4 regions of the Enterobacter sp. K510 genome follow, and region 2 is predicted to be linked to each of the others. Evidence: predicted binding sites of a transcription regulator. Region 2 holds the regulator's gene; each other region holds the start of a gene.

Evidence for each region. The regulator sigma-54, encoded in region 2, starts transcription at its own class of promoters, with help from an activator protein. The targets are predictions, from matches to a motif close to GTTGGCACANNTTTCGCTNT.
Region 1: the regulator sigma-54 is predicted to act here: its motif matches at 1,058-1,077, upstream of norV (anaerobic nitric oxide reductase flavorubredoxin).
Region 3: the regulator sigma-54 is predicted to act here: its motif matches at 1,369-1,388, upstream of ACQUTD_RS05505 (amino acid ABC transporter substrate-binding protein).
Region 4: the regulator sigma-54 is predicted to act here: its motif matches at 1,253-1,272, upstream of hypA (hydrogenase maturation nickel metallochaperone HypA).

What each region holds. Positions count from the first base shown of each region.
Region 1 is NZ_JBNRLQ010000001.1:105,336-107,493, reverse strand. Features, by position in the region: gene norV (anaerobic nitric oxide reductase flavorubredoxin) at 1-1,015, opposite strand, end outside; gene norR (nitric oxide reductase transcriptional regulator NorR) at 1,199-2,158, shown strand, end outside.
Region 2 is NZ_JBNRLQ010000013.1:75,098-77,255, forward strand. Features, by position in the region: gene hpf (ribosome hibernation promoting factor) at 1-270, opposite strand, end outside; gene rpoN (RNA polymerase factor sigma-54) at 293-1,726, opposite strand; gene lptB (LPS export ABC transporter ATP-binding protein) at 1,774-2,158, opposite strand, start outside.
Region 3 is NZ_JBNRLQ010000003.1:45,707-47,864, reverse strand. Features, by position in the region: gene ACQUTD_RS05510 (amino acid ABC transporter permease) at 1-19, opposite strand, end outside; gene ACQUTD_RS05505 (amino acid ABC transporter substrate-binding protein) at 177-1,088, opposite strand; gene lnt (apolipoprotein N-acyltransferase) at 1,444-2,158, opposite strand, start outside.
Region 4 is NZ_JBNRLQ010000001.1:126,194-128,351, reverse strand. Features, by position in the region: gene ACQUTD_RS00590 (HypC/HybG/HupF family hydrogenase formation chaperone) at 1-9, opposite strand, end outside; gene hypB (hydrogenase nickel incorporation protein HypB) at 1-869, opposite strand, end outside; gene hypA (hydrogenase maturation nickel metallochaperone HypA) at 873-1,223, opposite strand; gene hycA (formate hydrogenlyase regulator HycA) at 1,424-1,891, shown strand; gene ACQUTD_RS00570 (4Fe-4S dicluster domain-containing protein) at 1,972-2,158, shown strand, end outside.

The sequences.
Region 1 (2,158 bases), on a different contig from region 2:
GTTTATTGCGGAAGCGCAGCCCGGTCATCTCTTCCACCAGCCCGGCGATTTTCGGCATCATCACGTTGTTCATGGTGGAGGTGCCCACCAGCACGCCTTTGGAGCGGAACACGTTGGTCAGCACCTCGTTTTTATCGCTGCGGGCGACGTTGAAGATTTTCACCGCCACGCGGGGATCCACTTCGTTGATGCCCTGGGCGATGGCGTCGGCCATCATGCGGGTATTGTTCGACATGGTGTCGTAGAAAATGGTGATGCGATCTTCCTGATAATCTGCCGCCCATTTGAGGTACAGCTCGACGATTTGCGTCGGGTTATCACGCCATACCACGCCGTGGGAGGTGGCGATCATATCCACCGGCAGGTTAAAGCCGAGGATTTCGGTGATTTTCGGCGTCACCAGGCGGCTGAATGGCGTCAGGATGTTGGCGTAGTAGCGCTGGCACTGTTCGAACAGTTCCACCTGATCCACTTCGTCATTAAACAGGTGTTCGTCGCAATAGTGCTGACCAAAGGCGTCGTTGCTGAACAGCACCGCGTCGCCGGTCATATAGGTCATCATGCTGTCCGGCCAGTGCAGCATCGGCGTTTCAACGAAGATCAGCTGTTTGCCGTTACCAATGTCCAGGGTGTCGCCCGTTTTCACCACGTTGAAATTCCACTCCGGATGATGGTGATGACCGTTAATGGAATCGATGGCGTTATTGGTGCAGTAAATCGGCGTGTCCGGGATGCAGGACATCAGCTCGGTCAGCGCCCCGGCGTGATCTTCTTCCGCATGGTTGATGATGATGTAGTCAATATCCGCGAGGTCTATTTCAGCACGCAGGTTCTGCACGAATTCACGGCTGAATTTGTGGTCGACGGTGTCGATGAGCACGTTTTTCTCTTCGCGGATCAGATAGCTGTTATAGCTGCTGCCGCGCAGGGTTTTGTATTCGGTGCCGTGAAAATCACGTACTTCCCAGTCACGTTGTCCAACCCAGTGAATATTATTTTTTACATGAATAGTCATATTAACCTCAGCCACTCTGAAATTGAGAAAGATGACTGAGCTATATCAAGATGCGTGCCAGTTTTTAATTGTGATATAAATCAATGTTTTAATAAAATAACGTGAAAGGCGCTTTGTCAAAATGACTATGCTTTTAATGGTCAATATGACACTATGCATTGTCAAAATGACTGTGAGGTGGGTATGCGTTTTTCCGTGGAAGCACTGGCGAAAATCGCCATTGAACTGCAAAGCGATATCGGTCATCAGGATCGCTTTTCCCGGCTGATCGCCACGCTGCGCCAGGTGCTGGGCTGCGATGCCTCGGCGCTGCTGCGCTATGAGGCGCACCAGTTCATTCCGCTGGCTATCGACGGGCTGGCGCAGGACGTGCTGGGGCGGCGCTTTTCGCTGGCCGGACACCCGCGCCTGGAGGCGATTGCCCGCGCCGGGGACGTGGTGCGCTTTCCGGCAGACAGCGATCTGCCCGACCCCTACGATGGCCTGATCCCCGGTCAGGAGAGCCTGAAAGTGCACGCCTGCCTGGGCCTGCCATTGTTTGCCGGGCAAAAGCTGATTGGCGCGCTGACCCTCGACGGCATGGAGCCGGATCAGTTCGACGGCTTCAGCGACGAAGCCCTGCGTCTGATAGCCGCGCTGGTGGCCGGGGCGCTGAATAACGCGCTGCTGATTGCCCAGCTGGAAAGCCAGAACGTGCTGCCCGCCGGGGAAAGCAGCTTCACGCCGGAGCGCGGGCAGGAGATGATCGGCCTCGCCCCGGCGATGCAGCAGCTGAAAAAAGAGATCGATATCGTTGCCGCCTCGGATCTCAACGTGCTGATCAGCGGCGAAACCGGCACCGGCAAAGAACTGGTGGCAAAGGCCATTCACAGCGGATCGCCACGGGCGGTGAATCCGCTGGTCTATCTGAACTGCGCGGCGCTGCCGGAAAGCGTGGCGGAAAGCGAACTCTTCGGCCATGTGAAAGGGGCCTTTACCGGGGCGATCAGCAACCGCAGCGGCAAGTTTGAAATGGCCGATAACGGCACGCTGTTCCTTGATGAAATCGGCGAGCTGTCGCTGGCGTTGCAGGCGAAGCTGCTGCGCGTGTTGCAGTACGGCGATATTCAGCGCGTCGGCGATGACCGCAGTCTGCGGGTGGAT
Region 2 (2,158 bases):
ATCTTTATGTTTAGTGAGCTGCCGTGAAAGTTTATCAATTAAACCATCAATGGCGGCATACATATCCTGCCCTTCCGCACTGGCGTGGATCTCTCCGCCGTTGACATGCAGGGTGGCGTCGGCGATATGCGTCACCTTTTCCACCTTCAGAACAATGTAGACCTGATTGATCCTGTCAAAAAATTGCTCCAGCTTGGCAAATTTTGTCTGTAAAAATTCGCGCAAGGGCTCAGTAATCTCGACGTTATGTCCTGTGATATTGAGCTGCATAGTGTCTTCCTTATCGGTTGAGTCAGACCAGCTGTTTACGCTGGTTAGACGGCGGAATGGATAAAGACTCTCGATACTTCGCAACAGTACGGCGCGCTACCATGATACCCTGGTCGGACAGCAGGGTAGTTAGCTTACTGTCACTCAGTGGTTTCGCCGGGTTTTCTGCGGCTATCAGTTTCTTCACCAGCGCGCGAATGGCGGTGGACGATGCTTCGCCGCCGCTGTCGGTATTCACATGGCTGGAGAAGAAATATTTGAGCTCAAAAATGCCCCGTGGGCTGTGCAGGTACTTCTGGGTAGTCACACGTGAAATGGTCGATTCGTGCATCTCGACGGCCTGGGCAATGTCGGCCAGCACCATCGGTTTCATATATTCTTCGCCTTTATCAAAAAAGGCCTGCTGCTGCTCAACGATGCAGCGGCTGACGCGCAGCAGCGTGTCGTTACGGCTTTCCAGACTTTTGATCAGCCATTTGGCATCCTGCAAATTACTGCGGATAAACTGGCTGTCCGCGTCATTACGCGATCCGCCGCACATGGCGGCATAGTGCTGATTGATTTGCAGGCGGGGAATGCTGTCGGAATTAAGCTCGACAGTCCAGCGTCCCTGATGCTTACGTACCAGCACGTCAGGGATAACATATTCGGGTTCGCCCGTCTGGATCGACTGGCCGGGTCGCGGATCGAGCGACTGGATCAGATTGACGGCTTCTTTTAGCACATCTTCTTTCAGCCGCGTTACGCGCATCAGAGATCGGAAATCATGGTTCGCCAGTAGATCAAGATGATCGCTTATGATCAACTGCGCTTCGTCGCGCCAGGGCGTGTCTTTGCTAAATTGCGACAGCTGGATCAGCAGGCAGTCACGCAGATCGCGGGCGGCAACGCCGATCGGATCAAAACGCTGTACGCGCTTGAGCACCGCCTCGACTTCATCCAGCCCGATCTCCTCATCGCCCATGCTTTCAAGAATATCGTCCAGCGAGACGGTGAGATAACCGGTGTCATCAACGGCGTCGACGATGGAGGTGGCAATGGCGCGATCGGTATCCGAGAAGGGGGTCAGTTCCACCTGCCACATCAGGTAATCCTGCAGGGACTGGGTGGTTTCGCCCTGATAGACCGGCAGTTCATCATCCTGATAATCGACACCGTTACCCGAAGGCGTACCGGCGGTGTAGATCTCGTCCCAGCTGGCATCCAGCGGCAGCTCATCGGGCATCTCTTTCTGTTCAAGGGCATCGACGGCATCCAGGTTTTCGGTGTCCTGCGTCGGTTGGGCGTCTATCTCATCGTGAAGATCGGTTTGCTCCAGCAACGGGTTGCTTTCTAGCGCCAGCTGAAGCTCTTGCTGAAGTTCCAGCGTAGACAATTGCAACAGACGGATGGCCTGCTGCAATTGTGGCGTCATGGCCAGTTGTTGGCTAAGCCGTAATTGCAAACCTTGCTTCATATTCAGAGCAGTCTTCTCCGCTTAAACCCTTTATTTTCTCTACCCTATCAGAGTCTGAAGCCTTCCCCAAGATATACGCGCTTAACCTGTTCGTCTTCAAGGATTTGCTGCGGCGTACCATGGGCAATCAGATGCCCCTGGCTGACGATATAAGCCCGCTCACACACGGCCAGGGTTTCGCGGACGTTATGGTCGGTAATCAGCACACCGAGGCCGCTGTCGCGCAGGTGTTCGATAATACGTTTGATGTCGATAACAGAAATTGGATCTACGCCCGCAAAAGGTTCATCCAACAGAATAAATTTCGGATCCGCCGCCAGCGCGCGGGCGATTTCCACACGGCGGCGTTCACCGCCTGACAACGCCTGGCCGAGGTTATCGCGCAGGTGTTCAATGTGGAACTCTTCCATCAGCTCATTGGCGCGATCCTCG
Region 3 (2,158 bases), on a different contig from region 2:
AGTTCCAGTCTATTGACATAATCTACCTCTGAAAAAAAAGGGTAGCAGCGCTACCCCCGAAGATTAATAAGAAGCTGTAATATTCGTGCTGAATGGGGAACGACCCTTCAACGTATAGTCTGTCCGTGCTTCATATCAATCGAGAGGGCAGGAGGACCCGCCCCTAATGGTTGTAATTAGTTAAGAGCTTTGTCGTTAGGTTCTTTGAACAGCGCTTTCATCTCATCCGAGAGTTCAAAGTTCATGTTCAGATTTTTTGGCGGGATCGGGTTTTTGAACCACTTATCAAACCACTTAGCCGCTTCGCCAGAGGTCTGCGCCTGGGCGATGGTGTCATCCATCAGCTTCTTGAACTCGGTATCGCCTTTACGCAGCATGCAGCCATAGGCTTCCTGCGACTGCGGCTTGCCGACGATTTCCCAGTTATCCGGTTTCTTCGCCTTCGCACGTTCGCCCGCCAGCAGGGCATCGTCCATCATAAAGGCCACGGCACGACCACTTTCCAGGGTGCGGAAGGAGTCGCCATGATCTTTCGCGCTGATGATGCGCATATCCATTTTCTGCTCTTCGTTCAGCTTGTGCAGCAGCACTTCAGAGGTGGTGCCTGACGTCACCACGACCGCTTTACCTTTCAGATCGGCGAAGTCTTTCACGTTGCCGCCTTTTTTCGCCAGCAGACGGGTGCCCACGACGAAAATGGTGTCAGAGAAAGCGGCCTGCTTCTGGCGCTCCAGGTTATTGGTGGTGGAGCCGCACTCAAAATCAAAGGTGCCGTTCTGCAACAGCGGAATACGGTTTTGCGAAGTGATAGGGATCAGTTTTACCTGCAGGTCCGGCTTGTTGAGCTTTTTCTTCACCGCTTCAACAATGGCGTTGGAGTAAGCCTGCGAATAACCCACCACTTTTTGCTGGTTATCGTAGTAGGAGAACGGTACGGAAGATTCACGGTGTCCGACCACGATCACGCCGTTTTTGGCGATTTTTTCCAGCGTGCTTTGCCCGGCCGCAGGGGCTGCATCTTCAGCCTGCGCTACGCCGGCGGACATTCCCATCACCAGCATTGCTGTGGCCAGTTTACGTAATTGCATATCCAACTCCTTCATCGTCAGCGCCAGAGACGCATTGATACCCAGTGTGAGTGATTGTGTTGTTATATCCTGCTGCTTAAGCGTGCAGTGTTATGCGTGTTTGTTAACATTTAGTCTGGCTTAATGTAAAGATTTTGCTGCGATATTGTTTATTTTTGCGAGGCGCACCGCACCGTTTAGAGGCATAAATCGCTGGTTGCACCAAATTAGTGCCGCCGCCGATCCGTGCTGGTGCATCAAGGTTGCAGAGCCGCAAAAAATCGCTGTTCCCTGCTAATGGGTAGCAAGAGGTGTGCCAGTTTTGAAGGAGTGCAGGCCCGGTGCACTGTGTGCGACCGGTCCTGGAGGAGAGGGATTAGTGACGACGCTGGCGCAGACTCATCACCAGCGCGCCGAAACCGGCGAGCGCGGTGAGGATCCACAGCGGCCAGTTGCCGGTGCGGGCATAAGGCGTAAGGCCACGTGCCGGCGTGACCTCTGCCGTCAGCACCTGACGGGTAAACTGCGGGATCATAGCCTGAATGTCGCCCTGCGGACCAATCACGGCGGTAATGCCATTGTTGGTGCTGCGCAGCAGCGGACGTGCCAGCTCCAGCGAACGCATACGCGCCATCTGGAAGTGCTGCCACGGGCCGATGGATTTACCGAACCAGGCATCGTTGGAAATGGTCAGCAGGAAGTCCGTATCCGGACGGAAGTTATCCCGTACCTGTTCGCCGAGAATGATTTCATAGCAGATGGCGGGCGTCAGATTAAACCCGTGCGCATGCAGCTGCGGCTGCACATAAGGCCCGCGGCTGAATGACGACATCGGCAGGTCAAAGAACGGCGCCAGCGGACGCAGGATCGACTCCAGCGGCACGAACTCGCCAAACGGCACCAGATGGTTTTTGTTGTAGCGATTGGTGGAGTCATAACGATACGGACTGTCTTTACCCAGCGTAATGATAGTGTTGTAGGTATCGTAGCGATTCTGCTGATTCAGACGCGCATCCACAATGCCGGTGATAAGCGTTGTGTCTCTGTCACGCAGCTGCGCGTCCAGCGAGCTCAAAAAGCGCTGCTGGTTG
Region 4 (2,158 bases), on a different contig from region 2:
TATGCACATTGTTGTGCCTCCAGCCAGGCAAGCCAGCTGTCCATGCCTTCGCCGCTGGTGGCGGAGATCAGGATCACTTCTATCTGCGGATTCACCGCCCGCGCCGCCTCTAAACAGCGTTCGACGTCAAAATTCAGATAGGGCAGCAGGTCGATTTTATTGAGCAGCATCAGCGAGGCGGCGGCAAACATATGCGGATATTTCAGCGGCTTGTCTTCGCCTTCGGTGACCGACAGCACCGCCACTTTATGCCGCTCGCCCAGGTCAAAGCTCGCCGGGCACACCAGGTTGCCGACGTTTTCGATGAACAAAATCCCGCCGTCGTTAAGCGGTAAACGCGGCGCGGCGTCGGCGATCATCTGCGCATCCAGATGGCAGCCTTTGCCGGTATTCACCTGAATGGCCGGGGTGCCGGTGGCGCGAATACGCGCGGCGTCGTTTACCGTTTGCTGATCGCCTTCAATCACCGCGCAGGCGGTTTTCCCTTTCAGGCGCAGCAGGGTTTCGGTGAGCAGGGTGGTCTTACCGGAGCCGGGGCTGGAAACCAGATTCAGCACCAGCAGTTCGCGGGCGGCGAAGCGCGCGCGGTTGCGGGCGGCAAGCTGATTGTTTTTATCCAGCACGTCGATTTCCACTTCCAGCATCCGGCGCTGGCTCATGCCGGGCGCATGGGTGCCCGCCTCGCCATGACCATAATGCAGATCGCCGCTGTCGGTTCGCGTCGGACTAAAGGCGGTTTTCATGCCGGTAATGGTAAGCCCGGGCCGGGCGGCAGGCGCGAAGGGCGCCCCGCGAAACGCCGAGTGCGGATTGTGCTCGTCGCCTTCGATAGAGAGATTGCCTTCACCGCAACCACAGGTGGTACACATATTTCACTCCTGTTCAATTTCCAGACGCTGAATTTGCAGACCGTCGTCGGCGACAATCTGTAAGCCGTCACTGTGACACAGCGGACAACGGCGCACGCGCTGGCTCAGTAAGGTGACGTACTGCTGACAATGCCCGCACCAGCACTCGGCCTGTTGCTCATCGAGATGCAGTGTACAACCTTCCGCCAGGGTGCCACGGCATACCAGATCAAAGCAGAAGCTCAACGCGCTGCTTTCGACGCAGGAAAATGCGCCAATTTTTAACCACACGCCGGTGACGCGCCGTGCGCCGTGCGCCGCCGCCTGCTGTTCGATAAGTTCCAGCGCGCGCTGGCAAAGGGTAATTTCGTGCATAGCGCCTCCCGTTAGTCGATGGCCTAACGAATGCAATAACGATGCCAGCTCTTTTTGACATGTCACTGACGATGTCGACGCTGACGAAATGACATGTCATTTTTGCAATGGTTTTGTTTTTTATCTTTAAAATTCAATGCATTAAAAACTGGCATAAAAACTGCTAACAGCGGTTATCGCAACTAATTGGGTAACCTGACATGACCATCTGGGAAATTAGCGAAAAAGCGGACTACATTGCCGAACGGCATCAACGCCTCCAGGATGAATGGCGTCATTACTGCAACTCACTGGTTCAGGGGATCACCCTGTCAAAAGCGCGGCTGCATCACGCCATGAGCTGCGCGCCGGACCGGGATCTGTGCTTTGTCTTATTCGAGCACTTTCCGGTTTACGTCACCCTCGCCGACGGCTTCAACAGCCACACCATCGAGTATTACGTCGGCAGCAAAAACAGCGACGACAAACTGTTGATTGCGCAGGCGCAACTGGGGCTGGACGGCCGGGTTGACGGCCACGTCAGCAACCGCTCCCGCGAAGCCGTACTCGAACACTATCTCGATAAAATCGCCACCGTTTACCACGGCCTGTATGCCGCCATTGAACAGGATCTGCCCATCGATCTGCATCAGCTGGTAAACCGCCCGTTACAAAGGGCGCAGGCGTAACCGCACGGGTGTCGATGAGTGTCGAAACAGACAGTACATCGGCATGATTTCGTCAAAAATGACCACCTGAGGAATGCCTGGTGAATCGTTTTGTAATTGCTGACTCCACCCTCTGCATTGGCTGCCACACCTGTGAAGCCGCCTGTGCCGAGACGCATCGCCAGCGCGGTTTGCAGTCTATGCCGCGCCTGAAAGTGATGCGCAACGAAAAAGAATCTGCGCCGCAGCTATGTCATCACTGCGAAGACGCGCCCTGCGCCGGGGTCT